One region of the Bradyrhizobium sp. Unk1 genome, then DNA from elsewhere that is predicted to be linked to it. Evidence: predicted binding sites of a transcription regulator. Region 1 holds the regulator's gene; each other region holds the start of a gene.
The links. Region 1 encodes PhoB, which activates phosphate uptake and scavenging genes when phosphate is short. Its sites were predicted from a motif close to TGTCATNNANCTGTCAT; they were not measured.
Positions count from the first base shown of each region.

Region 2: phnF (phosphonate metabolism transcriptional regulator PhnF) is a predicted target of PhoB. The motif match lies at 2,933-2,949, and genes of this name have one in related genera.
Region 3: AC5ZFO_RS07495 (acetoacetate decarboxylase) is a predicted target of PhoB. The motif match lies at 2,413-2,429, and genes of this name have one in related genera.
Region 4: AC5ZFO_RS24170 (inorganic phosphate transporter) is a predicted target of PhoB. The motif match lies at 5,683-5,699, and genes of this name have one in related genera.

Region 1 is NZ_JCAMOP010000037.1:40,053-47,707, reverse strand. It holds gene AC5ZFO_RS35555 (Hsp33 family molecular chaperone) at 1-334, opposite strand, end outside; gene argF (ornithine carbamoyltransferase) at 591-1,514, opposite strand; gene AC5ZFO_RS35545 (aspartate aminotransferase family protein) at 1,514-2,722, opposite strand; gene AC5ZFO_RS35540 (GcrA family cell cycle regulator) at 3,179-3,691, shown strand; gene phoB (phosphate regulon transcriptional regulator PhoB) at 3,794-4,501, opposite strand; gene phoU (phosphate signaling complex protein PhoU) at 4,516-5,232, opposite strand; gene pstB (phosphate ABC transporter ATP-binding protein PstB) at 5,244-6,065, opposite strand; gene pstA (phosphate ABC transporter permease PstA) at 6,062-6,907, opposite strand; gene pstC (phosphate ABC transporter permease subunit PstC) at 6,912-7,655, opposite strand, start outside.
Region 2 is NZ_JCAMOP010000027.1:66,426-74,080, forward strand. It holds gene phnD (phosphonate ABC transporter substrate-binding protein) at 1-238, shown strand, start outside; gene phnE (phosphonate ABC transporter, permease protein PhnE) at 315-1,199, shown strand; gene phnE (phosphonate ABC transporter, permease protein PhnE) at 1,196-2,044, shown strand; gene phnF (phosphonate metabolism transcriptional regulator PhnF) at 2,167-2,898, opposite strand; gene phnG (phosphonate C-P lyase system protein PhnG) at 3,019-3,483, shown strand; gene phnH (phosphonate C-P lyase system protein PhnH) at 3,488-4,096, shown strand; gene AC5ZFO_RS30145 (carbon-phosphorus lyase complex subunit) at 4,101-5,204, shown strand; gene AC5ZFO_RS30150 (alpha-D-ribose 1-methylphosphonate 5-phosphate C-P-lyase PhnJ) at 5,201-6,097, shown strand; gene phnK (phosphonate C-P lyase system protein PhnK) at 6,090-6,884, shown strand; gene phnL (phosphonate C-P lyase system protein PhnL) at 6,907-7,605, shown strand; gene AC5ZFO_RS30165 (alpha-D-ribose 1-methylphosphonate 5-triphosphate diphosphatase) at 7,617-7,655, shown strand, end outside.
Region 3 is NZ_JCAMOP010000004.1:342,598-350,252, reverse strand. It holds gene AC5ZFO_RS07505 (carbohydrate porin) at 1-272, opposite strand, end outside; gene AC5ZFO_RS07500 (transporter) at 331-1,350, opposite strand; gene AC5ZFO_RS07495 (acetoacetate decarboxylase) at 1,466-2,248, opposite strand; gene AC5ZFO_RS07490 (patatin-like phospholipase family protein) at 2,469-3,644, shown strand; gene AC5ZFO_RS07485 (hypothetical protein) at 3,869-4,003, opposite strand; gene AC5ZFO_RS07480 (aldehyde dehydrogenase family protein) at 4,145-5,518, shown strand; gene AC5ZFO_RS07475 (type 1 glutamine amidotransferase domain-containing protein) at 5,631-6,431, shown strand; gene AC5ZFO_RS07470 (TadE/TadG family type IV pilus assembly protein) at 6,548-7,201, opposite strand; gene AC5ZFO_RS07465 (TadE/TadG family type IV pilus assembly protein) at 7,201-7,655, opposite strand, start outside.
Region 4 is NZ_JCAMOP010000019.1:42,731-50,385, forward strand. It holds gene AC5ZFO_RS24145 (error-prone DNA polymerase) at 1-513, opposite strand, end outside; gene AC5ZFO_RS24150 (Y-family DNA polymerase) at 510-2,096, opposite strand; gene AC5ZFO_RS24155 (ImuA family protein) at 1,999-2,799, opposite strand; gene AC5ZFO_RS24160 (putative DNA modification/repair radical SAM protein) at 2,963-4,198, shown strand; gene AC5ZFO_RS24165 (UdgX family uracil-DNA binding protein) at 4,198-5,640, shown strand; gene AC5ZFO_RS24170 (inorganic phosphate transporter) at 5,748-7,376, shown strand; gene AC5ZFO_RS24175 (M20 aminoacylase family protein) at 7,448-7,655, opposite strand, start outside.

The sequences.
Region 1 (7,655 bases):
AGGCGCGCAGGCGATCCGGCGCCATGTAGTCGACGACCAGGAACGACACCGGACCGTCGGTCTGGGCCTGGAGAATGAAGCGGCCCTCGAACTTCAGCGCCGAGCCGAGCAGCGTCGTCAGTACGATGGCCTCGCCGAGCAGCTTGCCCACGGCAGCGGGATAATCGTGCTTGGTCAGGATCTCGTCGAGCGCGGGACCAAGCCGCACCAGGCGGCCACGCACGTCGAGCGCGTCGACCTCGTAAGGCAGCACGGCGTCATCGATGGGAACCGCTGATGGCGCGCGAACCGGGCCTTCAGGCCCGGTATTCATGTCAGGGGATTGGGAAACCATGGCGCTTTATCTGGGGTCGATGGAGGAAAATGGAAGAGGGCGCAAGGGTGGTGTGTTCCGGATGCACTTATGATCGCACAGGATCCTGCAAATTCGATGTCGTCCCGGGGCGCGCGAAGCGCTGATACGGGACCCATAGCCACAGGATTACGCGATAGCCCGCGTAGCCCGGATGGAGCGTAGCGCAATCCGGGACCACTCCAACTGCGGACACAAACCCGGATTTCGCTGCGCTCCATCCGGGCTACAAGTGAGATTACTTCACCGCGTCAAAGCACCAGGCCAGAATGCCCTTCTGCGCATGCAGGCGGTTTTCGGCCTCGTCGAACACGACCGATTGCGGGCCGTCGATCACCTCGTCCGTGACTTCCTCGCCGCGATGGGCGGGCAGGCAATGCATGAACAGCGCATCGGGCCTGGCCAGCGACATCAGCTTCGCATTGACCTGATAGGGCTTGAGCACGTTGTGACGGTGCTCGCCCTCCTTGTCGCCCATCGACACCCAGGTGTCGGTGACGACGCAGTCGGCGCCCTTCACGGCGGCCTCGGGATCGGTGCCGAGCACGATCGGCGCGCCGGTGGCCTTGATGAAGTCCCGCATCACCTTTTTCGGCGCAAGCTCCGGCGGCGTCGCGACATTGAGCTTGAACTTGAAACGCTCGGCGGCATGCGCCCAGGACGCCAGCACATTGTTGTCGTCGCCGGTCCAGGCCACCGTCCTGCCCTCGATCGGGCCGCGATGCTCTTCGTAGGTCATGAGGTCGGCCATCACCTGGCAAGGGTGCGAGCGCCGCGTCAGGCCGTTGATGACGGGCACCGTCGCATATTCCGCCAGCTCCAGCAGGGCCTCGTGATTGAGGATGCGGATCATGATGGCGTCGACATAGCGCGACAGCACGCGCGCCGTGTCGGCGATGGTCTCGCCGCGGCCGAGCTGCATCTCGGCGCCGGTCAGCATGATGGGCTCGCCACCGAGCTGGCGCATGGCGACGTCGAACGAGACGCGGGTGCGGGTGGAGGGACGCTCGAAGATCATCGCCAGCGTCTTGCCTTCCAGCGGCTTCACCGGCTGGTGCGCTTTCTGCTTCGCCTTCATGGCGGAGGAGGCCGCGAGCATGCTCTTGAGCTCCGACAGCGGGAGCTCGTTGATATCCAGAAAGTGCTTCGGGGACTTGCTCATCAGCTTGCCGCCCGCTTGGTCTGACTGGACGAGATCGCGGCGCAGGCGCGTTCGAGCCGACCGACGCTGTCCTCGATTTCGGCTTCGGTGACGATCAAGGGCGGCAGGAAGCGCACGACATTGTCGCCGGCGCCGACCGTGAGCAATTTCTCGTTGCGCAGCGCCGCGCCGAGATCGCCTGACGGCACCACGGCCTTGATGCCGATCAGAAGGCCTTCGCCGCGCACTTCGCTGACGATGTCAGGATAACGATCGATCACGGAGGCGAGCTTCTGCTTGAGCAGCAGCGACATCTTCTGCACGTGATCGAAGAAGCCGGGCTTGAGCATGACGTCGAGCACGGCGTTGGCAGCCGAGATCGCGAGCGGATTGCCGCCGAAGGTCGAGCCGTGCGAGCCGGGCCCCATGCCGGCAGCCGCGTCCGCGGTCGCCAGCACCGCGCCGATCGGGAAGCCGCCGCCAAGCGCCTTGGCCAGCGACATCACGTCAGGCGTGACGCCGGTGCGGCGATGCGCGAACAGATCGCCGGTGCGGCCCATGCCGGTCTGCACCTCGTCGAACGCGAGCAGCAGACCCTTCTCGTCGCAGAGCTGGCGCAACGCCCTCAGGAAGGCGGGCGTTGCCGAACGCACGCCGCCCTCGCCCTGGATCGGCTCAATCAGGATGCCGGCGGTCTGCGGACCGATCGCCTTCTTGACGGCTTCGATATCACCATGCGGGACCTGGTCGAAGCCGTCCATCGGCGGGCCGAACCCCTCGAGATATTTTGCCGAACCGGTCGCGGCGAGCGTTGCCAGCGTGCGGCCGTGGAAGGCGCCTTCGAAGGTGATGATGCGGTAACGTTCCGGATGCCCCTTTGAGAAGTGATGATGGCGGACCAGCTTGATCACACCTTCCAGCGCTTCAGCGCCGGAATTGCAGAAGAACACGAAGTCCGCGAAGCTTTCATTGCACAGACGCGCGGCAAGCTTCTCGCCGTCCGGGCTCTGGAACAGGTTCGACATGTGCCAGAGTTTGGTGGCCTGCTCCTGCAACGCCTTGACCAACGCAGGATGAGCATGGCCGAGCGCATTCACCGCCACGCCCGAGGTGAAATCGAGATAGCGATCGCCGTTGGTCGCAATCAGCCAGCAGCCTTCGCCGCGCTCGAAACCGAGGTCGGACCTGGCGAAAACGGGGAGCAAGTGCGGCGCTGCGCTGTTAGTCATGACGATCACTTGAATGTTGCGGACGGTGTGAGCGTGCATTGCGCAACGCACCATTGACCGGCCCGGAAAACGAAACGTGCCGCCTTTTAAGGGCGGCACGCACGACTATCTTATGCCTGGTGAAACCGGTGTCAATGCCGCCCGGAAAGCCTCGCGAAACGCAGAATCCGTAGTCTTGCGGTGTCGATTTTGCGTATTTCCGCCACGGAACATGTGGAAGCGAGTCGGCGGACTCTTGCGCGTGAGTCACGCCATATTGTAGCGTTTGGCTTGTCAGATACGACATCTCGTGCAGCAGTTCTGATCCTCTAAGTCCTCATGTACCGGCGTAAGCGTTCGGGCGCATCTGGCGCGCCCGGCGAGCCTTAAGGGATTCTGGCGGCACGGGTTTTTCGAAGCTTAGGCATTCGCCGTGCGGCCGCCAGGATGGCAGGCGCCGGCGAAGGAAAGGGTGCAATGACCGTTTTGACCTGGTCGGATGATCGCGTCGAGCAGCTGAAAAAGCTCTGGGAGGCCGGACTTTCGGCCAGCCAGATCGCCGCTGAACTCGGGAATGTGACCCGCAATGCCGTGATCGGCAAGGTGCACCGGCTCGGCCTGTCGGGCCGCGCCAAGAGCCCTTCATCGGCAGCGCCCCGGCCGCGCAAGGCGCGCCCCGCCCAGCACATGATGCGGGTGACCCGCCCGATCGCGCGCGGCAACACCGCGCTGGCGCAGGCCTTCGAGGTCGAGGTCGAGGCCGAACCGGTCACCTACGACAACGTCGTGCCGATGAGCCAGCGGCTGTCGCTGCTGGAGCTGAACGAGGCCACCTGCCACTGGCCGGTCGGCGATCCCTCGAGCCCGGATTTCTTCTTCTGCGGCGGCAAGGCGCTCTCCGGCCTGCCCTACTGCGCCCAGCACTCGCGCGTGGCGTATCAGCCCGCGGCCGATCGCCGTCGCGCGCCGGCGAAGCCGGGTCCGCGCTGAGTTAGCTCCAGACAACCTTGTCCCGGCACAGGGCTGGGACGATCGAGCAAGAAAAAAGCGCGCCACCCGGCGCGCTTTTTGTTTGCTGGCTTGCGGCGGACCCTACGCCTGCTCCGCCTTCGCAAAGCGATCGTCCAGTGCGTAGCCCGCGCCGCGGACGGTGCGGATCGGGTCCTGCTCGCGGCCGAGATTGAGCAGCTTGCGCAGGCGGCCGATATGGACGTCGACGGTGCGCTCGTCGATGTAGATGTCACGGCCCCAGACGCTGTCGAGCAGCTGCTCGCGCGAGAACACGCGGCCGGGATGCTCCAGGAAGAACTCCAGCAGGCGATATTCGGTTGGACCGAGATCGATCGGCCGGCCCGAACGCGCCACGCGGCGCTTGTCGCGGTCGAGCTCGATGTCGCCATAGGCGAGCACCGTGGCGAGCCGCTCCGGGCTGGCGCGCCTGAGCAGGCCCTTCACGCGTGCCAGCAGCTCCGGCACCGAGAACGGCTTGACGATGTAGTCATCGGCGCCGGTCGCAAGGCCCCGCACCCGCTCGCTCTCCTCGCCACGCGCGGTGAGCATGATGATCGGGAGCTGCTTGGTCTCGGGCCGGGTGCGCAGCCGCCGGCACAGCTCGATGCCGGAGAGGCCCGGCAGCATCCAGTCGAGCACGATCAAATCGGGGATGTGCTCCTTGAGGCGGGTGTCGGCATCGTCGCCGCGCATCACCGTCTCGACGTCATAGCCGTCGCCTTCGAGGTTGTAGCGGAGAAGCTCGGTGAGAGCTTCCTCGTCCTCAACCACCATAATGCGTGCGCCCATGGTGTCGTCGCTCCTTAAGTGTTCGGGACCGTCGTGGCGAAGGTCGTCATGTCGCCCTTCGGCCGCTTGTCGGTGATCGCCTGGCCCTCGATCATGTAGAACACGGTCTCGGCGATGTTGGTGGCGTGGTCACCGATGCGCTCGATGTTCTTGGCGCAGAACATCAGATGGATGCAGAACGAGATGTTGCGCGGATCCTCCATCATGTAGGTGAGGAGCTCGCGGAACAGCGAGGTGCAGATGGCGTCGACTTCCTCGTCGCCCTTCCACACCGCCATCGCCGCCGGCAGATCGTGCGCGGCATAGGCATCCAGCACCGACTTGACCTGCTGCTGCACGAGGTCGGTCATGTGCTCCAGGCCGCGGAACAGCTTGAGCGGATGGAAATCGGTCTCCAGCGCCGCGACGCGCTTGCCCATGTTCTTGGCGAGGTCGCCGATCCGCTCGAGATCGGTCGCGACGCGCATGGCGCCGACGATCTCGCGCAGATCCACCGCCATCGGCTGGCGGCGCGCGATGGTGAGCACGGCGCGCTCCTCGATCTTCTTCTGAAGCGCGTCGAGCTCGGCGTCGATGGTGACGACACGCTGGCCGAGCGCGACGTCACGGCGGATCAGCGCGTCGACGGAATCGACGATCATGCGCTCGGCGATGCCGCCCATCTCGGCGACCAGGCGCGTGAGCTCCTGGAGGTCGGTGTCGAAGGCCTTTGCGGTATGTTCAGAACCCATGTTCCGTCTCCTCAGCCGAACCGGCCGGTGATGTAATCCTGCGTGCGCCGGTCGGTCGGCGACGTGAAGATCTTGCTGGTGTCGTCGAACTCGATCAGCTCGCCGAGATACATGAAGGCGGTCTTGTCGGAGACGCGCGCCGCCTGCTGCATGTTGTGGGTGACGATCGCGATCGTGTAGTTCTCGGACAGCTCCTGGATCAGTTCCTCGACCTTCGCGGTCGAGATCGGGTCGAGCGCCGAGCAGGGCTCGTCGAACAGGATCACCTCGGGCCGCACCGCGACCGTGCGGGCGATGCAGAGGCGCTGCTGCTGGCCGCCGGAGAGCGACAGGCCGGAGGCGTTGAGTTTGTCCTTGACCTCGTTCCACAGCGCGCCGCCGCGCAGCGCCTTCTCGACGCGGTCGTCCATCTCGGACTTCGAGATCTTCTCGTAGAGACGGATGCCGAAGGCGATGTTTTCGTAGATCGTCATCGGGAACGGCGTCGGCTTCTGGAACACCATGCCGACGCGGGCGCGCAGCAGATTGAGGTCCAGCTTGGGGTCGAGGATGTTGGTCTGGTCGAGCATGAGCTGACCGGTGACGCGCTGGCCCGGATAGAGGTCGTACATCCGGTTGAAGATGCGCAGCAGGGTGGACTTGCCGCAGCCCGACGGACCGATGAACGCCGTGACGCGGTTGGTGCCGAGCGCCAGATTGATGTTCTTCAGCGCGTGGTGCTCGCCATAATAGAAGTTGAGGTTGCGCACCGTCACCTTGGCCGGGGCTTCGGGCAGCACCGGCGCCTGGGGCAGGCCACCGGCCGCGCTCATCGATACGGAAAGCTCACTCATTTTGCGGTCCTCTCGGCGCCAAGGATGCGCGCACCAATATTCAGGGCAAGAACGGTCAGGGTGATCAGCAGCGCGCCGCTCCAGGCAAGCTGCTTCCAATAGGCGTAGGGGCTCTGCACGAAGTTGTTGATGGTGACCGGCAGGTTCGCCATCGTCTTGTTCAGGCCGAGGCTGAAGAACTGGTTCGACAGCGCGGTAAAGAGCAGCGGCGCGGTCTCGCCGGCGACGCGGGCAGTCGCGAGCAGCACGCCGGTGATGAGACCCGATCGGGCGGCACGATAAGCAATGCGCTTGATCACCAGCGAGCGCGGCAGCCCGAGCGCGGACGCCGCCTCGCGCAGCGCGTTCGGCACCAGCAGCAGCATGTCCTCGGTGGTGCGCAGCACCACCGGGATGACGATGACGGCGAGCGCGAGCGCGCCTGCGATCGCCGAGAAGCCGCGCATCGGCACCACCACCGCGCCGTAGATGAACAGGCCGATGATGATCGAGGGCGCCGACAGCAGGATGTCGTTGATGAAGCGGATCACCGAGGTCAGGCGGTCGTTGCGGCCGTACTCGGCGAGATAGGTGCCGGCGAACAGGCCGAGCGGCGCGCCGATGCCGACGCCGAGCACGGTCATGATGATCGAGCCGACGATGGCGTTGCGCAGGCCGCCTTCGGTCGAGCCCGGAGGCGGCGTGTCCGCGACGAAGAGCTCCAGGTTCAGACCGGCGATGCCGTTGTAGAGCAGCGTGATCAGGATCAGCGCAAGCCAGGTGACGCCGAAGGCGGCGGCGCCCATGCAGAGCCCGCGAACAACGATGTCCTTGCGGCGGCGGCGTGAATAGATCGGGTTCATGGCGCTAGTTCCCCGCCTTCTTTTCCAGCCGCATCAGCATCAACCTCGCCGCTGCGAGCACGAAGAATGTCAGCACGAACAGCAGCAGGCCGAGCAGGATCAGGCCGGACTGGTGCAGGCCGTCGCTCTCGGCAAACTCGGATGCGATCGCCGCCGAGATCGTGGTGCCCGGGGCGAAGATCGAGGAGGAGATCCGGAACGAGTTGCCGATGATGAAGGTCACGGCCATGGTCTCGCCGAGCGCGCGGCCCAGCGCCAGCATGACGCCGCCGATGACGCCGACGCGGGTGTAGGGGATCACCACGCTGCGGACGACTTCCCAGGTGGTGCAGCCGACGCCGTAGGCGGCTTCCTTCAGCACCGGCGGCACCGTCTTGAACACGTCGACCGAGATCGAGGTGATGAAGGGCAGCACCATGATCGCGAGGATCAGCGCGGCGTTGAACAGGCTGAGATAGGACGGGGGACCTGCGAAGATGGCGCCCAGCACGGGGACGCCGTCGAAGATCTTGATCATGAAGGGCTGGAAGGTGTTGGCCAGGAACGGGCCCAGCACGAAGAAGCCCCACATGCCGTAGATGATCGAGGGGATGCCGGCGAGCAGCTCGATCGCCATGCCGATCGGGCGGCGCAGCCATTGCGGGCAGAGCTCGGTGAGGAAGATCGCAATGCCGAGACCCACGGGAATGGCAATCAGCATCGCGATGAAGGAGGTCACGAGCGTGCCGTACATCGGTCCGAGCGCGCC
Region 2 (7,655 bases), on a different contig from region 1:
CCACAAGTCGGCGCCGATCATCAACGGCCCCTACGCTTACAATTCCGACCTGCCGGAAGAGGCCAAGGCGGCGATCGCAAAGGCGTTCTTCGACGCGCCGGCCAAGGACAAGGCGGCCTTCGATCGCCTCCAGGACGGCCAGAAGAAGGGTTTCCATCCCGCCACCACCAAGGACTGGGATGGCACGATCGAGCTGATCAAGTTCGTCGATGCACTGCGTAAGAAGAAGGCGTCCTGAGTTTCAGGACGATAGCACTGGAGCCGGGTCGATGGACCCGGCTCTTTCTCTTTGATCGACCATTTTTCCTGGCCAGATGACCGTCGCGGTTTCGATCCTCCCCGAGCAGCAGCTCGCCGTGCTCAACGCGGCCTATCGCCAGGCGGTCGCGCGCAAGCGGCTCCGACTCCTGTTGGGGCTGGTGATCTTTGCCGCGGCGCTGTTTCTTGCCGCCATCGGCGCGGAAGTGAACCTGCGCACCTTCTTCGCCCATTTCGGCAATTTCATCAGCTATTTCGACCGCATCCTCACGCTCGACAGCGGCCAGCGGGTCTGGACCGATGCCGGCGAGTGGCTGTGGGGCTGGCGCAAATGGCTGAAGATGCTGGGCGAGACGCTGCTGATTTCCTATGTCGGCACGCTGATCGGCGCGACCTTCGCCTTCGCCTTGAACTTCTTTGCGGCCGAGAACACCTCGCCGTCGCCCTGGCTGCGCTTCGTGGTGCGTCGCCTGCTCGAATTCGCCCGCACCGTGCCGGGCATCGTCTTCGCGCTGATCTTCGTGATCGCGTTCGGCCTCGGGCCGATGGCCGGCGTGCTCGCGATCGCGATCCACTCCACCGGCGCGCTCGGCAAGCTGTTCTCCGAGATCGTCGAGAATGCCGACATGAAGCCGGTCGAAGGCATCCGCTCGACCGGCGCGAGCTGGCTCTCCTGCATGCGCTTCGCCGTGGTGCCGCAGGTGACCGCGGGCTATGCCAGCTACGGGCTGCTGCGCTTCGAGATCAATGTCCGCGAGGCCTCCGTCATGGGCTTCGTCGGCGCCGGCGGCATTGGCCAGGAGCTCGTCGTCGCCATCCGCAAGTTCTATTACTCCGACGTCAGTGCCATCCTGCTCACCATCATCATCACGGTCTTCATCATCGACATCACCACGGGCTGGCTGCGCGGCCGTCTGTTCGGCAAGGAGGCACGGACGTGACGGGGCCGCGGCAGGTCGACACGCGAGCGCTTCGCGCGCGCTACCCCGACGTGTTCGACCGCCCCGCCTCGGCGCGGCTCGCGGTGCCGGCGATGATCGTCGCGGCGTTTGCGATCCTGGTCTACGGCCTCGTCGATCTCGACTTCTCACCGTCGCGATTCTTCGCAGGGCTGAGCCAGCTCGGCTGGATCAGCCTGATGATGATCCCGCCCGATCCCGGCTCTTCGCTGCCGGTCTATCTGAAGGCGTTGGGTGAGACGCTGTCGATCGCGCTGCTCGGCACGACGCTCGCCGCGCTGTTCGCGCTTCCGGTCAGTCTGCTGGCCGCGCGCAACGTCATACCCTCGCAGATCCTGCGCTTTCCTATCAGGCGGTTTCTCGATTCGATCCGCGGCGTCGACACGCTGATCTGGGCGCTGGTGTGGATCAATGTGGTCGGGCTCGGTCCGTTCGCCGGTGTGCTCGCCATCGCCGTGTCGGATTTCGGCGCGTTCGGAAAATTGTTTTCGGAGGCGATCGAGGGCGCCGACCAGAAGCAGGTCGAAGGCGTCCGCGCCTCCGGCGGCAGCGCTTTGCACGAGATCCGCTTCGGCCTGCTGCCGCAGGTCCTGCCGGTGATCGCCGGCCAGGTGCTCTATTTCATCGAATCCAACACGCGCTCGGCCACCATCATCGGCATCGTCGGCGCCGGTGGCATCGGCCTCCAGCTCGCCGAGCAGATCCGCGTGCTGGAATGGCAGAGGGTGTCGTTCCTGATCCTGATGATTTTGGTCGCAGTGGCCGCGATCGATTTCATATCGAGCAAGCTGCGGTTTGCGATTATTGGGCGGCGGGCTGTCGCCTGAGCAAAGGTGTCGTAGGGTGGGCAAAGCGAAGCGTGCCCACCACTGCCGATAGCTTGGAAAGATGGTGGGCACGGCGCAAGTGCGCCTTTGCCCACCGTACGATACCTGCGCGAGCGGGTAGATCACCCGTTCTCCACCAGAAACTCCACCCGCTCCGCGGCAAAGCGCGAGTGCTTCGTCACCAGCGGCTTGCCGGCGAGATCGTGGTCGGTCGCGTCGACCACCAGGATCGGCCGTCCGAGCGGCAGATCGAGTCGTGCGGCATCGGTCGCGTCCACGATGCCGGCGGTGATCCGGGTCGCGCCGCGGCTGTAGTCGCGGACGCCGTAATGCTCGAGCAGTTTCGTCATTGAGCGCGTCGCGGCGAACACCTCGCCCGCGCCCGGAAACAACTCCGCTGACAGCCAGGTGGTGGAGACGCAGATCGGCGTGTGGTCGGCGAGGCGGATCGCCTCGATCCGCACCAGCGGCGCGCCGGCCTTCAATCCCAGTTCGCGCGCCAGTTCGCGGGTCGCGACGTCATCGGACGCCTCGATCAGCCGGCCATGCGGTTCGCGGCCGTCGGCGCCGACGATCTCGGAGAAGCGGGTGCGCGAGCGCAAGGGATAAGCAAGGCGCTGCGCCTCGACATAGGTTCCGCTGCCGCGTTCGGCGCGCACGAGGCCGCGCTCGGCAAGTGCAGCCAGCGCGCGCCGCACGGTGTGGCGGTTCACGCGATAGGTTTCGGCGATCTCCATCTCGCCCGGCAGCTTGTCGCCGGCCGCAAAGCGGCCGTCGGCGATGCCGCGCTCGATGCCATCGGCAACGAGGCGCCACAGCGCGACGCCCGAAGAGGCTGAGTCCTGCATGCTCATGTCGCCGAGAAGCCTACTTCAGAAATCACACGTTTGTCACGAAACAGTCATGGCGCTTCCGTATCAAGTTGTCTATTATCATAGACAACTTGGATTCGGCAAGTTCTGCAGAAAGTTTCGGTGGATTTGGTGACCCAGCACAACAACCAGCAAGTCCAGCGCAAGGCCGCGATGGCCGTGCTGGCGCACGCGGAGGCGGGCGAGATCGCCGCTCGCCTCCGCGCTCTCGCCCTGCCGGCTCATCAGGAGCTGCGCGCGCCGGAAAACGGTCTCGTCATGCTGCGCGGCCGGGTCGGCGGCGACGGCGCGCCTTTCAATCTCGGTGAAGCCACGGTGTCGCGCGCCGCGGTCCGGCTCGCGAGCGGCGAGGTCGGCTTCGGCTACACGCTGGGGCGCGATGGCGAGAAGGCGCGGCTGATCGCGCTGTGCGACGCGCTGGCGCAGTCCAGTGATTTCGGCGAGGCGGTGGAGCGTGACGTTATCGCGCCGTTGCGCGAGCAGCTTATGATCCAGCGCAAGCAGGCGGCGGCCGAGACCGCCGCGACGAAGGTTGATTTCTACACCATGGTGCGCGGTGAGGGGTGAGGCCATGACCACGATTGCGGAACTTCCGCCGGGTTTCGTCGACAAGGTCTTGTCGGCGCAATCGACCTTTCGTTCCGTCATGGACGCGATGGCGCGGCCGGGCTCGGTCCAGCGCATCGTACCGATGGCGGGAGTGCCCGGGCCAACGATGCGCGGCACTGCCGCGATCGCGCTGACGCTGTTCGATCACGACACGCCGCTCTGGCTCGATGCCCGGATGGCGGAGAGGTCGGACGTGGTGAAATGGCTCAAGTTCCACACCGGCGCGCCGGTGGTGCAGGACTCCTCGATCGCGAGTTTCGCCCTGATCAGCGACGGCGCGGCGCTGCCGCCGCTCGAGCGCTTCGCACTGGGTACGAACGAGTATCCGGATCGCTCGACCACGGTGATCCTTCAGGTCGAGAGCTTGGACTCAGGGCGCAGTTTCGAACTGCGTGGCCCCGGCATCGACGGTGTCGCGACACTTCAGGCCTCGATCAGGCCTTTCGACTTGTTCGAACGGCTGCGGTTCAACGAGGCGCTGTTTCCGCGTGGCATCGATTTGGTGCTGGTCGCCGATGATGCCGTGGTTGCGATCCCGCGCACCACGCGTGTCGTGAACAAGGGAAGCTAGTCGCATGTATGTCGCAGTCAAAGGCGGCGAGCGCGCCATCGAGAACGCCCATCGCCTGCTCGCCAATGCGCGGCGTGGCGACCAGAGTGTTTCCGAAGTCACGCTCGATCAGATCTCGGAACAGCTCGGCCTCGCCGTGGACCGCGTCATGAGCGAAGGGTCGCTCTATGACCGCGAGCTCGCGGCGCTCGCCATCAAGCAGGCGCGCGGCGATCTGATCGAGGCGATCTTCCTGGTCCGCGCCTTCCGCGCCACCCTGCCGCGCTTCGGCGCCAGCGAGCCGGTCGACACCGGCGCGATGCGCGTGCAGCGGCGGGTGTCGGCGACCTTCAAGGACATTCCCGGCGGCCAGATCCTCGGGCCGACCTTCGACTACACGCATCGTCTGCTCGATCCCTCGCTGGGCCAGGGTTTTGTGCCTGAAGTGCCGGCGACGGCCGAAGCTTCGACGGCGCCCACGCCGCGCGTGACCGATATTCTGGGCCGCGACGGGCTGATCGAATCCTCGCCGCGGGCCGAAGACGGCGCCAGCGTCGGCGATCTCACGCGCGAACCGCTGAACTTCCCGGCCGATCGCGACCTGCGCCTGCAAAACCTCGCACGCGGCGACGAAGGCTTTCTGCTGGCGATGGGTTATTCCACCCAGCGCGGTTACGGCCGCAACCATCCCTTCGTCGGCGAGATCCGCTTCGGCGAGGTCGAGGTCGAATTCTTCGCGGAAGACGTCGGCTTCGCCGTGCCGCTCGGCTCGATCGAGCTCACCGAGTGCCAGATGGTCAACCAGTTCAAGGGCTCGGCGACGGAAGCGCCGTGCTTCACCCGCGGCTATGGTCTCGCCTTCGGCCAGAGCGAGCGCAAGACCATGTCGATGGCGCTGGTCGACCGCGCGCTGCGTGCCCGCGAGCTCGGCGAAGACGCCGTGGCCCCTGCGCAAGATGAAGAATTCGTGATGTCGCATTCGGACAACGTCCAGGCGACCGGCTTCGTCGAGCATCTGAAGCTGCCGCACTATGTCGACTTCCAGTCCGAACTCGGGCTCCTGCGCAAGCTGCGCAAGGAGTTTGCCGAGGCCAATGCGCCCGATGCCATGAAGGAGGCCGCGGAATGAACGCGCCCGCCTACAATTTCGCCTATCTCGACGAACAGACCAAGCGGATGATCCGCCGCGCTATCCTCAAGGCGATCGCGATCCCCGGCTATCAGGTGCCGTTCGCCAGCCGTGAAATGCCGATGCCCTATGGCTGGGGCACCGGCGGCGTGCAGGTGACCGCGGCGATCCTCGGGCCGCAGGACGTGCTGAAGGTGATCGACCAGGGCTCCGACGACACGACGAATGCGATCTCGATCCGCAAATTCTTCGCCAAGACCGCGGGCGTCGCCACGACCACGGCAACAGAAGATGCAACCGTGATCCAGACCCGTCACCGCATCCCGGAGACGTCGCTGCACGCGAATCAGGTGCTGGTCTATCAGGTGCCGATCCCGGAGCCGCTGCGTTTCCTGGAGCCGCGCGAGACCGAGACGCGGCGCATGCATGCGCTGGCCGAATACGGCCTGATGCACGTAAAACTCTACGAGGACATCGCCCGCTTCGGCCACATCGCCACCGCCTACGCCTATCCGGTGAAGGTGAACGCGCGCTACGTGATGGACCCGTCGCCGACGCCGAAATTCGACAATCCCAAGATGGACAACTGCCCGGCGCTGCAATTGTTCGGCGCCGGCCGCGAGAAGCGCATCTATGCGATCCCGCCCTATACGCAGGTGGTGTCGCTCGATTTCGAGGATCACCCGTTCGAGCCGTACCGCTTCAACGCGCCCTGCGCGCTGTGCGCGGCCGAGAATTCCTATCTCGACGAGATCGTCATCGACGACAAGGGCGGGCGGATGTTCGTCTGCTCGGACACCGACTATTGCGAGGGCCGCCAGGCCGCCGGCCATCACGGCAGCCTCAGCGCCGCGCCGTACAAGGAGAAGGCGCAGGAGGGATCAAATGGCTGAGGAGATGCTGGAGAACGATCAGTCACTGCTGGTCGCGGAGTCGCTCAGCAAGTCCTATGGCCGCATCGCCGCGTGCCGCGACGTCTCCTTCTCGCTCTACCCCGGCGAAGTGCTGGCGATCGTCGGCGAGTCCGGCTCGGGCAAATCGACGCTGCTGCAAATGCTATCGGGCCAGCTCGCGCCGAGCGCCGGCCAGGTGTCATACCGGATGCGCGACGGCATCACCCGCGATCTCACGACGCTGGGCGAAGCCGAGCGGCGCTTCCTGTTCCGCACCGACTGGGGCTATGTGCACCAGGATCCCGCGCAGGGCCTGCGCATGGCGGTCTCGGCTGGCGCCAATGTCGGCGAACGGCTGATGGCGGTGGGCTGGAATCACTACGGCCGAATCCGCGACACCGCGTCGGACTGGCTCACCCGCGTCGAGATCGACATCGCGCGCATCGACGATGCGCCGCGCACTTATTCCGGCGGCATGCGCCAGCGTCTCCAGATCGCGCGCAACCTCGTCACCGAGCCGCGGATGGTATTCATGGACGAACCGACCGGCGGCCTGGACGTGTCTGTCCAGGCTCGCCTGCTCGACCTCGTGCGCAGCCTCGTCGCGGAACTGCACCTCGCCGTCATCATCGTCACCCACGATCTCGCGGTGGCGCGGCTGCTGTCGCATCGCGTGATGGTGATGAAGGGCGGCCGCGTCATCGAGACTGGTCTCACCGACCAGGTCCTCGACGACCCCCGCGAGCCCTATACCCAGCTCCTCGTCTCCTCGATTTTGCCGCCATGAGCTTGCCAACATGAGCCCTCCGATGACCGCCATGATCGACATCGCCGCCGCGAAAAAGACCTTTACGATGCACCTGCAAGGCGGCATCGAGCTGCCTGTCGTCAGCGGCGTGACCTTCCACGTCAACCCGGGCGAATGCGTCGTGCTCGCAGGCCCGTCCGGTGCCGGCAAGTCGTCGATCCTGAAGATGATTTTTGGCAACTACCGCTGCGACTCCGGCCGTATCGGCATTCGCCATCGCGGCGCTGTGGTCGATCTCGCCACCGCCGAGCCGCGGCAGGTCCTCAATATCCGCCGCTCCACCATCGGCTATGTCAGCCAGTTCTTGCGGGCGGTGCCGCGCGTTGCGACCATCGACGTCGTCGCCGAGCCCCTGATCGTGAACGGCCTGGCGCGCGCGGAGGCGCAGCAGCGCGCCGGCGAGTTGCTGCATCGTCTCAACATTCCTGAAAGACTCTGGCAGCTTCCGCCCGCGACCTTCTCCGGCGGCGAGCAGCAGCGAGTCAACATCGCGCGCGGCTTCATCTCGGACCTGCCGATCCTGCTGCTGGACGAGCCGACCGCTTCGCTCGATGCGGCCAACCGCGCCGTCGTGGTCGATCTGGTCGCCGAGAAGAAGCGCCAGGGCGTCGCCATGGTCGCCATTGTCCATGACGACGAAATCCGCCATCTGATTGCCGACCGTATTGTTGACGTCACCAGCTTTGCCGCCGCCGCCTGAAGGAAATGGAAATGAACGCCAAGCCGAAAGAATCTGTGATCGCCAACGCC
Region 3 (7,655 bases), on a different contig from region 1:
TTGGCGTAGAAGCGGCCGCCGGTCCAGCCCACCAGCTTGTCGAGATCGGCATCGACCGAGAGATCGAGGCGGCCGAAATGGATGGCGCCGCGCTTCACCCCGCCGGAGACGTTGGCGATGTTGTCGGCGATATAGGTGGCGCCGAAATTCAGGCCCTTGTTGGCGAGCCCGTCATGCCATTCGTTGAACCATTTTGGCGCCAGCCATTCGGCCGCGCTTTCGTCCTTGGCGCCGGCGAGCGCGCTCGTGCTCGCGACCGTTGAGGCCAGCACAATGGCGGCCGCGCGTCGCAACGGAGATTGATGGGCACGCCAACTCACGGTCAATACGCTATTTTTTGAAGATGCCCGTGCGCCGCATGAAGAGATAGGCCGCGCCGACCGAAGAGGCCATCAGCAGCGCCGCCACGAGAAATCCGCTCTCGACGTCGGTCAGCGGCAGGCCCTTGGTGTTCATGCCGAAGATGCCGGTGATCAGGGTCGGCGGCAGCAACAGCGAGGTCACGATGGAGAGCGTGTGGAGGTGGCGGTTGCTCTCCTCCTCGTTCTTGAAACGCAGCTCCTCCTCGAGCAGGCGGCTGCGTTCGCGGAGCTCGACGATGTCGTGATCGAGCCCGTCCAGCCGCTGCGCCAGCTTGCCGGCGTGAATGCGTAAGGCCGGCGAGAGATGATCGGTATTCTTCTGATCGAGGCGGTGGAACAGCACGCGCAGGCCGGTGAGCTGGCGATGCAGTCTGACGCAGGTCCGGCGCAGCCGGCCGAGATTGCGGCGCATCTCCGGCTTGGCGTCGTCGGCCAAAATCCGTTCCTCGATGTCGTCGATCTCCTGGCCGAGCTTGTCCGCCATCCGGTCCAGCGTGTCGGCGACCTCGTCGACGATCTTTTCCAGGAGATGGGCGACGTTGTCGACGCGGTAGCCGCCTTCGAGCACGCGGCGCGTCGCATCAGCCGAGCACAGCGCCTGATGCCGGCCGCTGACGAGAAGATGCTCGGTCATGGCGAAACGCAGGAACGCGGTCTCTTCCGTCGCGCTGTCGATGTCGCGCACGAGATCGGAGAAGACCCCGTAGACGCAGTGGTCGATGACGTGAAGCTGCTGGAAGGTGTCGTTGGACAGCAGGAGGTCACGCGCAAGCGGCGGCAGCTGTGACGCTGCGATCCAGGGCCGCGCGCGCGCATCGGTCAGGTTGAAATGCAGCCAGAGCCGGCCGTCATGGCTGAACTCGATCGGCTGGTCGATCGGCAGCGCCTCGGCACTGCCGTCGCCGTGCAGCCGGAACGCCCAGACCAAGCCGGGAATGGCGGGCACGGAATCCGATATCGCGCTGACAAGCTTCGCCGGCTCAGCCATGGCCAACCCCAATTGTCAATAAATGCCCCGCTTCCGGAAGATGGCTGACGGCATCTTCCGAACCTCTCGCGGGTACTCAATTACGGCTTTGTTACAGTTTGATGATGGTGCCGCCCTACTCCGCGGCCAGCCCCGTCGCGGCCACCGCCTCGGCCTCCTTGACGTAGTCGTGCACGACGCGGCCGAACGGCAGCGTGAGATCGGCGATGTAGTGGTGCGCGCCGAGGCAGCGGCGAACCGGGAAATCCGCGACCGGCGCGTTGACGTGGGGCACCAGATGCAGCCGGCCGGGCCCCATCCAGGAGCCTTTCGGCACGATGTCGATGAGGTTGATCGCGACGAGCTGACAGACTTCGAGACGGCCGTCGACGCCCGGGATCATCTTCAGATTGATCTGCGTCTTCGACAGCGTCGCACGGGTGCGATCGCCGTTGCCGGCCATGCTCTCGTGCTTGTAGCCCATCGTGCCCATGGCGACGAGCTGGCCGGCATATTCCAGCGTGCCCGTCAGCGTGTCCTTGACGATCTCGAGCTTGGGATGGGCGTATTTCTTGGGAAAGCCCCAGATCTCGCGGCCCGCCGCGATCGGCGGATCGTCGTCCAGATACATCTGCGAGACGAAATTGACCTCCTCGCCGTTGAGACGCGCGGGGATGACGAGGCCGGATTCGGTGTAGCTGCCGAAGCCGGAGGAGTCCGGCATCTTGATCCATTCGTAATGCACGATCGGCTGGTCGATCGGCTCCAGCGGCTCAGGCAGGCCGGCGCGGATCAGCTCCGGATCGGTCTCGTAGGTGATGACGAGGAATTCGCGGTTGACGAAGCGATAGGGCCCGGCCGGATAGCTCGGTCCCGCCGCCGGCATGGACGGAAGTCTCAGCACGTCTTCCCTGCGCATCCTGATCTCCTGTGTGTGATGCCCGCCCGGCGGCGTCAGGCCTGGACCGCAAATTGCTAGCCGCCGTCATTGACTGCGATGTGAAGGATTTCCGTCAGGCGCACGACCTCCCGCCATTCCCGTTGCGGTCGACCTGCATGCGGACAATGCATCGGCGCTGAAATTGTCATCACGCCGTCACTGCCGGACGCAATCGTTTGGTCCACGCTAGGAGGCACCCATGGACGCCCGCACGTCGCAACCGGCTCATCAGACGCATCAGCCTCCCGCGCGGGGCTGGCGCCCCGAACGCTGCGACCGCGTCGCGCTGGTTCTGCAAGGTGGCGGCGCGCTCGGCGCCTACCAGGCCGGCGTCTATCAGGCGCTGCACGAGGCCGGCATCGAGCCCGACTGGGTCTGCGGCGTCTCAATCGGTGCAATCAATTCTGCCATCATCGCCGGCAACAAGCCGGAGAAGCGGCTGGAGGCCCTGCGCATCTTCTGGGAGCGCATCACCAATCGCAAGATCTGGCATTACACGCCCGACGGCGACATCTTCCGCCAGTGGCGCAATCTCACCAGTGCGTGGATGACGTCGGCGATGGGCCAGCCCGGCTTCTTCACCCCGCACCAGGTCAATCCCTGGTTCAGCCCGGTCGGCGCGCGCACCGCCACCAGCTATTACGACACGATGCCGCTGAAGGAGAGCCTGCTGGAGCTCGTCGACTTCGACCTCATCAACGAGAAGAAGGTCCGCTTCGCGGTCGGCGCGGTCAACGTGCTCTCGGGCAACTTCATCTATTTCGACAATTCCCATGACGAGATCGAGCCGGAGCACATCATGGCCTCCGGCGCCCTGCCGCCGGCACTGCCGATGGTGCGGATCGGCACCGATCATTTCTGGGACGGCGGCATCGTCTCCAACACGCCGCTCCAGCACCTGCTCGACCAGGAGGATGCGCTCAACTCGCTGGTGTTCCAGGTCGACCTGTTCAGCGCGCGGGGCGTGCTGCCGCGCTCGATCCAGGACGTGATGGCCCGCCACAAGGACATCATGTATTCCTCGCGCACGCGCCACAACACCGACGTCTATCGCCGCACCCACAATCTCAAGGTTCTGCTCTACAAGGCGCTGGCGAAGATTCCGGACGAGCAATTGTCCGAGGAGGATCGTAGCCTCAAGGTAAGCCTGCGCAACATGCCGGAGATCGCGATCCTGCATCTGATCTACCAGCAGAAGGCCTATGAGGGCGACGCCAAGGACCACGAATTCTCGGGCACCTCGATGCGCGAGCACTGGACAAGCGGCTACGAGGACACCAAGCGCACGCTGAAGCGCCGCGACTGGATCAAGATGCCCGAGGAAGGCATGGGCCTCGTGGTGCACGACGTGCACCGGGAGACGGAGAGCGCGTAACGGGCGCTCTTCAGACGGACCGCTCCAAACAAAAACTGCGAAAACAACCCCATGCACAGTAGCCGGGCGTGGCGGATCAATGACTTACGCTTTCCCGAAGCAATTTGACTCGTCGGGCAAAACAGGGGCATGATACTATCGTCGCCTTCCATCCATTTTGACCTTCGATGACGTGACGCAAAGCATCAGCCCCGCGGTCTCGATGTCGCGCGTACGCTGGGGCATCACACCTGCCTGCGGTAACTCATTGGCCGTGCGCTCGTGACTTGACCGCTCATTTCGTCACCATTGATGACGCCGTCGAACCGAATCTGCATTCCGTTGAGGTTGACCTGCATGACCACCTTGTTGCCGGACATGGAGAAGTTTGCAGGGACGGTCCGGCCATTTGCCAAATCGCACGACGGATCCGCTCAGCGCCAATCCGCGACATTGGCCACACCGCGCCCCATGCCATAGTGGACGCCAGGCGAAGAGCACAACACGGCGTGGAGAAAATGATGATCAAGATTGTACAGGCCTTCGACCGAAAAGAGATCACCGAGCTCGGCAGTGACGACGCCGCCGCGCTGGAGGCAAAGTTCGAGACCGCGCGAAAGCTGTTCGCGGACCGAAAGGCCTGGCTGAAGCCGCATCAGCGGATCGCCATTCTCAATAGGCTCGCCGATCTGGTCTCGGCGAAGCGGCAGGATTTTGGTCTCCTGATCGCGCGCGAAGGCGGCAAGCCGCTCACGGATGCGTTGATCGAGACGGATCGGGCGATCGACGGCATCCGCTCGGCAGCGGATTTTTTGCGGACCCGCGGCGGGGTCGAGGTCCCGATGGGCCTGACGCCCGCAAGCGATGGCCGGCGGGCATGGACCATCAAGGAACCCATCGGCATTGTCGCAGCGATCTCGGCCTTCAATCATCCCCTCAACCTGATCGTTCACCAGATCGCACCGGCGATCGCGACGGGTTGCCCTGTCATCGTCAAACCGGCTGGCACAACGCCCCTGTGCTGCGTCGAGCTCGTGAAGCTCGTCCACGAAGCCGGCATGCCCGAAGGCTGGGTGCAGACGTTCCTCCCGGAGGATCATAGCCTGCCTGAAAAATTCGCGACCGACCCACGCGTCGCCTTCCTGAGCTTCATCGGCTCGGCGCGCGTCGGCTGGCATCTGCGATCGGTCATCACCCCCGGTGCACGCTGCGCCCTCGAGCACGGCGGTGTCGCGCCCCTCATCGTCGACCGCAGCGCCGACCTCGAAAAGATCATCGAGCCGATCGCCAAGGGCGGCTATTACCACGCGGGGCAAGTCTGCGTGTCGGTCCAGCGCATCTATGTGCATTCCGCGCTTCAGAAGGAGTTCGTCGACCGCTTCGCGGCCAGGGTCGAGGCCCTGAAGGTGGGAGACCCGACGCTCCCCGAGACAGAGGTGGGACCGCTGATTACGCCGCAGGAGGTTGCGCGTGTCGAAGGCTGGATCAATGAGGCGGTTTCGGCCGGGACACGACAGATCGGGGGCGGCCGGTTGAGCGAGACCACGCTCAAGCCATCGATCCTGATCTCGCCGCCGCGCGATGCCAAAATTTCCACGCTGGAGGTGTTCGGGCCGGTGACCTGCGTCTATCCGTTCGATCGCATCGACGACGCGATCGCGGAAGCCAACTCGCTTCCGGTCTCATTCCAGTCCGCCATCTTTACGCGCGATCTCGCGGTCGCGCTCGATGCGGCGGAGCGCCTCGACGCGGCGGCGGTGATGATCAACGACCACACCGCCTTCCGCACCGACTGGATGCCGTTCGCGGGCCGCCGCGTGTCCGGCCATGGCGTGGGCGGCATTCCCTACACGATGCACGAGATGACGGCGGAGAAGATGATCGTGTTCAGGTAGTCGCCGCACAAGCGCAGGCTCGGTGGAGCAGGACGAAGAAGTGGCCCGGACAGCCCTTGCCGCGATCGAGGGTGCCGCTGGCAATTGATGAATCCAACAGTCAGGAGACACCATGTCCAAAGGAAAAGTGCTCGTTGTCGGCTCCAATGCAACCCGTATCGAGATCCAGGGCGGCGGCACCGGGCCGACCGGCCAATATCTCAACGAGACCGTCGTGCCCGCGATGGCCTTGGTCGATGCCGGTTACGAGGTGGTGCTGGCCACGCCGAACGGCAAGCAACCATACATCGATCCGGCCTCCGATCATGCGGCCCATTTCGGCGGCGACGAGAAAGCCTACCGGCGGGGACGCGATTTCTTCGACAAGGACCCGTCGATGACCAACGTGCGCACGTTGCGCGCGATCGTGGACGGCGGACTGGATCAATATGCCGCCGTTTTCGTCCCCGGCGGCCAGGGTCCGGTCGTCGACCTCATGCAGGATGCCGAGCTCGGCAAGATCCTGCGATATTTTCATGAACGGAAGAAGATCACCGCGCTGCTCTGCCACGGACCGATCGCGACGCTGGCCGCCCTGCCCGACGCCAAGGCCTATCGTGCCGCCCTGATCGCCGGCGACAAGGCCAAGATCGCGGAGCTGGGCAAGGGCTGGCAATATGCGGGATACAAGATGACGGTGTTCACCGCCTCGGAAGAGATACCGATCGAGGAGCAGTTCCTGCACGGCAAGATCTACTTCACCATGCCGGACGCGCTGGGAGCCGCAGGTGCCGAGGTCAGCCGAAGCGCCGTCGATTTCGAGCCCTACGTCGTCGAGGACCGCGAGCTGATCACCGGCCAGAATCCGCGGTCAGACCATCCCATCGCGGCAAAGCTGATCGCAGCGCTCGACCGCGTCACTGTGGCGGCGTAGGCGTTCACCCCAATGTATCCCGGCCTGGTGCGCAATTGCGCACAGGGGCCGGGAGGAAATCGGGACAGAAGCTTGCCTCAGCGGCATCCGGCTTCTTTCGACCGCGTTCCGTGAAACTAACAGGTCTTCTGCTGCAAGTGCTGCACGCAGGTGCAGGTCTTCGCCGCCGGATATTTTATGTCGTAATAGGGAAAACTCGACGTGGCGGGGGTATTCGTCGAGCAGCGGGGGAACAGGTAATAGCTGTCGGACAGCTTCACCGTACCGGCGATCGTGAAGCCGAGGTTGGGCGCGTAGTCGTAGGACACCTCGCTCAGGATGAGCGAGATGTTGGCATTGCTGGTACCGCCCGGCGCGGTAAAGGACGACAAGGTCATCTGCTGACCGGCGGCCCTCGCCCCCGACGTACTGGTCGACTTGCTCCATTGCACCGTCGCGTTGCCATTGCTGTCGGTCGAGACCTCGGAGACCGTGATCGTCATCAGCGAGGTGCTGCCGTTCTTGATGGGATAGGGAGCCATGATGGAGCTCGCCGCAGCGAGAATGCCGTCCATCTGGGTCGACGTGACGGCCGTGTTCTGCGAGATCATGTCGGCAACGCTGTGCGCGGTCGCGCTGACCTTGACGTTCATGGCGAGCCCGTTCCCGAGCTCGACACCGCCGACATAGAGCACCAGCATGAACGGCGTCACGATGGCGAACTCCGTCGCTGCAACGGCGCGTACATCGGTCAACATCTGCCGAGCGCGGGACGACAGGGCGGAGATCATCAGGTGGCTCCTGGCTCGTTCTGGAACGCGGCGGACGACATGAGCAGCCGGTTGCCATTGGTAAGGTTCGAGAGATTGAAGCCGAGCGGACCGAGCACGACCGGCCAGACATACATGACGCGGAGAACGACGATATCGCCGGAATCGCCCGGATCGTATTGCCAGCTATTGGTCACATTGCCCGAGCCGTCGAACGTCAGCGAGGGCGTCGCCGTGTTCGCGGAAGACCAGGACGTCGCGACCTGCATGTCGACCATCAGACCGCTGCAATTGAACAGGATCACGATCTGATCGCAGACCTTCTGCTTGAAAACCGCCTGGTTCATCTGCGCCGACTGAACCTGCCCCGTCATGACGAGACGCGCCGACTGGCGCACCACGGTTTCAAGCATCTGCTGGGCAAAGAAAACCAGAAACGTCTGGATGAGCGCGATGATGAGGGCGAGAAACGGCG
Region 4 (7,655 bases), on a different contig from region 1:
GCCGCGGTAGACCAGGCTCGCCGCCAGCCACACGCCCTCGGCGCGGCTGTCCTTAAGCTTTGGGAGAACATCCAGCGCCTGCGCGGGCTCGAAGCGATGCGGCAGCGTCAGGACCAGGAGCTGTCCCTCGGAAAACTCGAGAAGGTCGGCAAAAGTGAGATGGCATTCGCCCTTCTCGATCCGCGTGATGTCGTCGCCGCGCTTGCCCCTGGTGAGGAGCTGGCACAGCCGGCCATAGGCGGCGCGGTCGCGCGGATAGACAAAAATGTCGGGCGTGCCGTCGATGAAGACGATGCGCGCGCCGATCAGCAATTTCGGCTTGTGCAGCACCTTGTCATTGTCGAGCTCCTTGTAGGCGCGCACCACGCCGGCGAGCGTGTTGTGGTCGGCAATGCCGATCACGGGAATGCCGAGGATGCTCGCCTGATGCACATAGGCGCGCGGATCCGAGCCGCCGCGCAGGAAGGAGAAGTTGGTGGTGATGCCGATCTCGGCATAAGCAGGCGTGTTCATGCGAAGAGACCGTGGACATACCAGTTGGGGGGAATGGGTTTGCCTTCGTCGTCGAACACCTCTCCTTCGTAAAGACCGTCGCGAAAGATCCAGAAGCGCAGGCCTTCGGCATCCTCGATGCGGAAATAATCCCGCGTCAATTGCTTGCCGTCCTGCCGCCACCATTCCATCGCGATGCGCTCGGGCCCTTCCACCCGCACCACCGCATGCAGCGCGCGTCGCCAGGTGAATTGATGCGGCGGGCCGTCGGGCACGGTCGCGAACGGCACCTTGATCGGCTCCGGTCTGTCGAACAGCCGCAGGGGGCGCAGCGGCGGCTCGCTCTCGGCGCGCGCCGGCCATACGGCCTGCATGGCCACGGCGAGATGGTGCTGCGCCGGCGCGGCCAGCACCGCACATTCGGGGATATGGGTATCCTCAGGCAAATGCACGACGACGCGCTTTCCGCCGATGCGCGCGGCGATGCGGTCGATCAGCGCGGCGAGCTCGTCATTGTCGTGGACATGGGCGTCGAGATCGCGCTGCTCCTGCACCACGACCTCCGTGCGGCTTGCCGACAGCCGCACCATGTCGAAGCCGAAGCCGGGATCCAGCGGATCGGCGAGCGCATCGAGACGTTCGCGAAAGAGACGGTCGATGACTTTGCTTTGCGTGACCGGCCGCCCGGTCTCGACCATGATCGCACGCACCACGCCGTCGGTGCGAAAGAAGGCGGCTTCCAGGCGCCGCGCGCCCTTGCCCTGTTTCTCCATGGACGCGATCAGCGTGTCGGCCAGCCGCGACAGCGTCATCGCGATCATGGTGTCGGTGGCGATCGGTTCGGCAAAGCGCTTCTCCACGATGTAATCCGGCAGCGGTTTGCGCGGATTGATCGGGGCATCGCCATGCCCCTGCGCATGCGCGAGCAGCGTGGAGAACCGGGCGCCAAACCGCGCCGTGATCTCATGCGGCTCGCGCGAGGCGACATCGCCGATGGTTTTCAGGCCGGCGCGGCGCAGACCCGTGGTGATGGCCTCGCCCGCACCGAGCGCGGACACCGGCAGCCGGCTGATCGCCGCCGCCTCCCCGCCATCGGCGACGATGGTTCCGGAAGCCTGCCGCGTCAGCGTGCGCGCGCAGACCGAGGTGCCCGCGATCGCCGCGCTGACGGCAAAACCCTGACGGGCGAGCGCGCGGACCAGCGTCTGCAACAGCGCGGCCTCGCCACCGAACAGATGCGCGCAACCGGTGATGTCCAGAAACAGCCCGTGCGGCGGATCGAGCGCCACCAGCGGCGTGAAGCGGTCGCACCAGTCGGCGACGTCGCTGAGCGTCTTCGCATCGGCCACGACATCGGCGTCGAACACTTTCAAGTCCGGACACATCGCCCGTGCATTGGCCAGGGGCTGGCCGATGTGCAAGCCGAGGCGCTCGGCGGCTTCATTGAGCGCATGGATCACCAGCGCATTGTTGTCCTTGATGACAACGATGCTCGGATCATTGGCCTTACCCAGCGCGCCGAAAAACCGCTGAATCCGATCGATGGGCAGGCGCGGCAGCCACAGGCTGAGGATACGCCGACGGTTCACTGAACTGGCACTCATCACATTTCCATTCCATGATCCACCGGCCGCACGGGCCATGACGATTGCGCAAGAGCTCGGCATCGAAGCGCGGCGCACCCCAGGAGCTCAAAGGCGCCGCAGGCATTGAAGCAGGGCCCGGCGGCGAATGCGCCGCGCGCAGCATCCATCGTGTCTCCGCGGTCGAGGGCAAAGGCTGCGCCGCCATCCGCAGCAGCAAGCCGGTGACACCGGAGCCTTGCGCGGCCAGTGTCAGCTTGCGGCTCGCCACGAGATCGAATTGCCGCGTCTCACCCCAGAGCTCGAGCACGACGGCGCCAAGCGCGTCGCAGGCCAGCGCATCGGCCGAGGTCCGCAGCGCGCTCTCGACATCGGCGGCGCGCACCATCACCACGCGGCGCGGATCGAGACCGATCTCGGCAAGCCCGCTCATCGACAGTGCGCCGGTTTCAATTTCCGAAAAATCCTGCCGCACCCACAGCAGCGGCCGGCGCCGCGAGACACGCCCCGCAAGCCCCATGACAAAACCCGTCGCGGCGGTTCCCTGCCGGCCTTCGCAAAACACCTCGTGGATCACCGCGCGCGCGAGCCCGCCCTTCAGCGCGCTGTCGACCTCGCCGTGGCCGAGCGCGACGCGATCGTGCTGATGCACGACCTCCGCCGTCTCGATGCGCTCGATCTGGCCGCGCAAGGTCGCAAGCGCGTTCATCCGTGCGCCGCTCATATACGCCGCTCCTTCAGAGGTGATTGCCGAGGGTCTCAAAAATAAGAACCTGCGGCTGGCTCATTTGTTCATGATATGTTCTAATATAAAGCTAACAGCGGCCGGGGAGTCAATCGAATTGGTGCTCATCCGGATTCGTAAGCTGAATCAAAGGGATCCCACGATGGACGTACAACGCAAGCTGGAGATTCTGGCCGATGCCGCCAAATACGATGCGTCGTGCGCCTCCAGCGGCACCGAGAAGCGGGATTCCAGCGATGGCAAGGGCATGGGCTCGACCGCGCCGGGCATGGGCATCTGCCATTCCTACGCGCCGGACGGACGCTGTATCTCGCTGCTCAAAGTGCTCCTGACCAACGCCTGCAACTACGACTGCCTTTATTGCGTCAACCGCGCCTCTTCCAACGTGCCGCGGGCCCGCTTCACCATCGACGAAGTGGTCAAGCTCACGCTCGACTTCTACCGGCGCAATTACATCGAGGGCCTGTTTCTCTCCTCCGGCATCATCCGCAGCCCCGACTACACCATGGAGCAGGTGGTCAGCGTCGCGCGCAAACTGCGCGAGGAGGATCACTTCCGCGGCTACATCCATCTCAAGACCATTCCCGAGGCCGACGACGCGCTGATCGCGGAAGCCGGCAAATATGCCGACCGTCTCTCCATCAACATCGAAATGCCTGAGGAGACGAGCCTGCAGCAATTCGCGCCGGAGAAAGACGTCCGTGCGATCCGCCGCACCATGGGCCGGCTGCGGCTGAAGCTCGACGAGGCCGAGGAAGGCCGCAACGCGAAGACGAAGGCCAGGCCGCAGCGCTTCGCACCGGCCGGGCAAAGCACGCAGATGATCGTCGGCGCCGACGCGGCCTCCGATCACACCATCCTGCACACCAGCGCCAATCTCTACGGCTCATACAGGCTGCGGCGCGTCTACTACTCCGCCTTCAGCCCGATCCCCGATGCGAGCCGCGCCCTGCCCCTGCGTGCACCGCCCTTGCTGCGCGAGCACCGGCTCTACCAAGCCGACTGGCTGATGCGCTTTTACGGTTTTGACGTCGGCGAGATCGTCGACGACAGCGCGATGCTGCCGCTCGACATCGATCCAAAACTCGCCTGGGCGCTGCGCCATCGCGACCGCTTCCCGCTCGACGTCAACCGCGCCAGCCGCGAGGAACTGCTGCGCGTGCCCGGCTTCGGCACCAAGGCGGTCGAACGCATCATCGCGACGCGGCGCACCACCACGATCCGCCTCTCCGATCTCGCGCGGCTGCACGTGCCCCGCAACAAGGCGCTGCCATTCATCGTCCTCAGCGATCACCGGCCCGCCCCGCATCGTCTCGATGCCGCCGGGCTGATCGAACGGTTCAAGCCGAAGGCAACACAACTGGGGTTTGGCTTCTGATGCAGTACATCACCCTCGACACCGAAACCGATTTCGACGGCTGGCGCAAAGCCGCACGGTCGCTCGTGCTGCATCATGTGCAGCCAAGCGATGTCACCTGGACCGTACAAGGCGGCGAAGCGGAGTTGTTCGCGCCACCCGCGCCGTCTCCGATATTTGAGGTGAACGACGGCACCTTCAATGTGTCCGCAAAATTCGTCGAGCTCGCCAAGGCCGCGATCCTGCATCGCGACGGCGAGCGCTTTGCGATCCTCTATCGCCTGCTCTGGCGCTTGAAGGACAATCACGATCTCATCGAGGTCGCGACCGATCCCGATGTCGCGCAGATCACCGCCATGGCAAGAGCAGTCCATCGCGACGAGCACAAGATGCATGCCTTCGTGCGCTTCCGCGAGATCGGACGCGAGCGCGCGGCGCATTACGTCGCCTGGTTCGAGCCGGAGCATCACATCGTCGAGCTTGCCGCGCCGTTCTTCGCCAAGCGCTTCGCCGACATGCCCTGGTCGATCCTGACACCCGATCTGTGTGCGCATTGGGATGGCCACGCGCTCTCGTTCACGTCGGGCGTGAGCAAGAGCGAAGCACCCGGCGAAGACCGGCTGGAGGAAACCTGGCGGCGCTACTACGCCAGCATCTTCAACCCGGCGCGGCTGAAGGTGAAGGCAATGCAGACGGAGATGCCGAAGAAATACTGGAGGAACCTGCCCGAGGCGTCGATCATTAAGCCCTTGATCGAAGACGCCGAGCGCATGACCGGCGCCATGATCGCCAATGCCGCAACCGATCCGCACAAGCCCCAGAAGCGGCCGGAGGCTCCGATGCCACGCAAGCTGGCTGCCGACGATCTCGAAGCGCTCCGCGAGGAGGCCGCACATTGCCGCGCCTGCCCGCTCTACAAGGATGCCACGCAGACCGTGTTCGGCGAGGGCCCGAAAGACGCGACCATCATGCTGGTCGGCGAGCAGCCCGGCGACAAGGAAGACCTGGCCGGCCATCCGTTCGTCGGCCCGGCCGGCCAGATGCTCGACCGTGCGCTGGCGGAAGCCGGCGTCGACCGCAACAAGGTCTATGTCACCAACGCGGTCAAGCACTTCAAATTCGTGCCGCGCGGAAAGATCCGCCTGCACCAGAAGCCGGCGACGCCGGAGATCCGGGCGTGCCGGCAATGGTACGAGCGGGAAGTTTCGGCAATCCAGCCCGAGCTCATCGTGGCGATGGGCGCCACCGCCGCGCAAAGCGTGTTCGGCAAGATCACCCCGATCGGCAAGACCCGCGGCCGGCTCATAGACCTGCCCGACGGACGCAAGGCGCTGGTGACGGTGCACCCGTCCTATCTGCTGCGACTGCCCGATCCGGAAGCCAAGGTGCTGGAATATCAGCGCTTTGTCGATGACCTGAAGATTGCCGCCGGCTTGCAGAAGAAAGCCCCGCGCGCCGCCTAAATACTGGCAAATACTGGAGGGAAAGCGACTTTACGACGCAGTTGTCATCCAGCCTTCAAATCCATCGCGGACAATAGCCCTTCAAATTAGTTAAGGGGCGTCCAAAAATGACAGATATTGCATTCGACCGTGCGGTAGGCGATCCGACGCCTGTCCAGCCGGCTTCCAGGCCAAATCTCGACAAGGGTTTTAACCCGCTAACGATGATCCTGTTCTTCGGCATCCTTGCCGCAGGCCTGCTGTTCGTTGCCTACAGCATCTATGTCGACGTCAACGCGACCGGCACGAAGGTGACGACCTTCCTGCCCTACATCCTCCTGTTCGTCGCGCTGCTGATCGCGCTCGGCTTCGAGTTCGTCAACGGCTTCCACGACACCGCCAACGCGGTGGCGACCGTGATCTACACCCACTCGCTGCCGGCCGAAGTCGCGGTGATGTGGTCGGGCTTCTTCAACTTCCTCGGCGTGCTGCTGTCCTCCGGCGCAGTCGCCTTCGGCATCGTCTCGCTGCTGCCGGTCGAGCTGATCCTCCAGGTCGGCTCGAGCGCCGGCTTCGCCATGGTGTTCGCACTGCTGATCGCCGCGATCATCTGGAACCTCGGTACCTGGTATTTCGGCCTGCCCGCCTCCTCCTCGCACACGCTGATCGGCTCGATCATCGGCGTCGGCATTGCCAACGCAATGATGCGCGGCCGCGACGGCACCTCGGGCGTCGACTGGAGCAAGGCCACCGAGATCGGCTACGCGCTCCTGCTGTCGCCGCTGTTCGGCTTCATCTGTGCCGCCGTGCTGCTGCTGCTGCTCAAGTTCATCGTGCGCAACCCCGCCCTGTACGCCGCGCCCGAAGGCAACAAGGCGCCGCCGCTGTGGATCCGCGGCCTGCTGATCGCGACCTGCACCGGCGTCAGCTTCGCCCACGGCTCGAACGACGGCCAGAAGGGCATGGGCCTGATCATGCTGATCCTGATCGGCACCGTGCCGACGGCTTACGCGCTCAACCGCGCGCTGCCGGAGAGCCAGGTCGCCCAGTTCCAGAAGGTCTCGGAGGCCGCCTCCAAGGTGATCGCGGCCAAGGGCGCCGGTCACTCGATCATCGGCGATCCCCGTCCTGCGGTGACACAGTACATCACCTCGCACCACATCAGCGAAGGCACCTACCCCTCGCTGTCGGTGCTGGTGAAGGATGTCGGCGACCAGGTCGCGAAGTACGGCTCGCTCAACAAGGTGCCGGCGGAAGTGGTCGGCAACACCCGTAACGACATGTACCTGACCTCGGAAGCGATCCGCTTCCTGATGAAGGACAAGGAAAACGACCTCAACAAGGAAGAGGTCGCGACCTTGAACGCCTACAAGGGCGGCCTCGATAGCGCCACGAAGTTCATCCCGACCTGGGTGAAGGTCGCCGTCGCCATCGCGCTCGGCCTCGGCACCATGGTCGGCTGGAAGCGCATCGTCGTCACCGTCGGTGAGAAGATCGGCAAGACCCATCTCACCTACGCACAGGGCGCCTCCGCCGAGCTGGTCGCCGCCGCCACGATCGGCGCCGCCGACGTGTTCGGCCTGCCGGTCTCGACCACCCACGTGCTGTCGTCCGGCGTCGCCGGCACCATGGCCGCGAACGGCTCGGGCCTGCAGATGGCGACCATCCGCAACCTGCTGATGGCCTGGGTGCTGACGCTGCCCTGCGCGATCGCGCTGTCGGCCACGCTGTATGTGATCTTCTCGCGGATTTTCTGAGCCGATCATTCCGCAAAGACAAAGGGCCCGTGCGATGCACGGGCCCTCTTCGTTTGTGCTTCGGTTCGGCGTTAAGACGCCGCGAGCGACTCCTCGACCAGCTTGACCCAATAGGACGTGCCGAACACGATCGCCTCGTCGTTGAAATTGTAGGCGGGGTGATGCAGGCCGGCGCTGTCGCCGTTGCCGCAGAAGATGAACGCGCCGGGCCGCGCTTCCAGCATGTAGGCGAAATCCTCGCCACCCATCAGCGGCGGCATCTCGTGCACATTGGCCTCG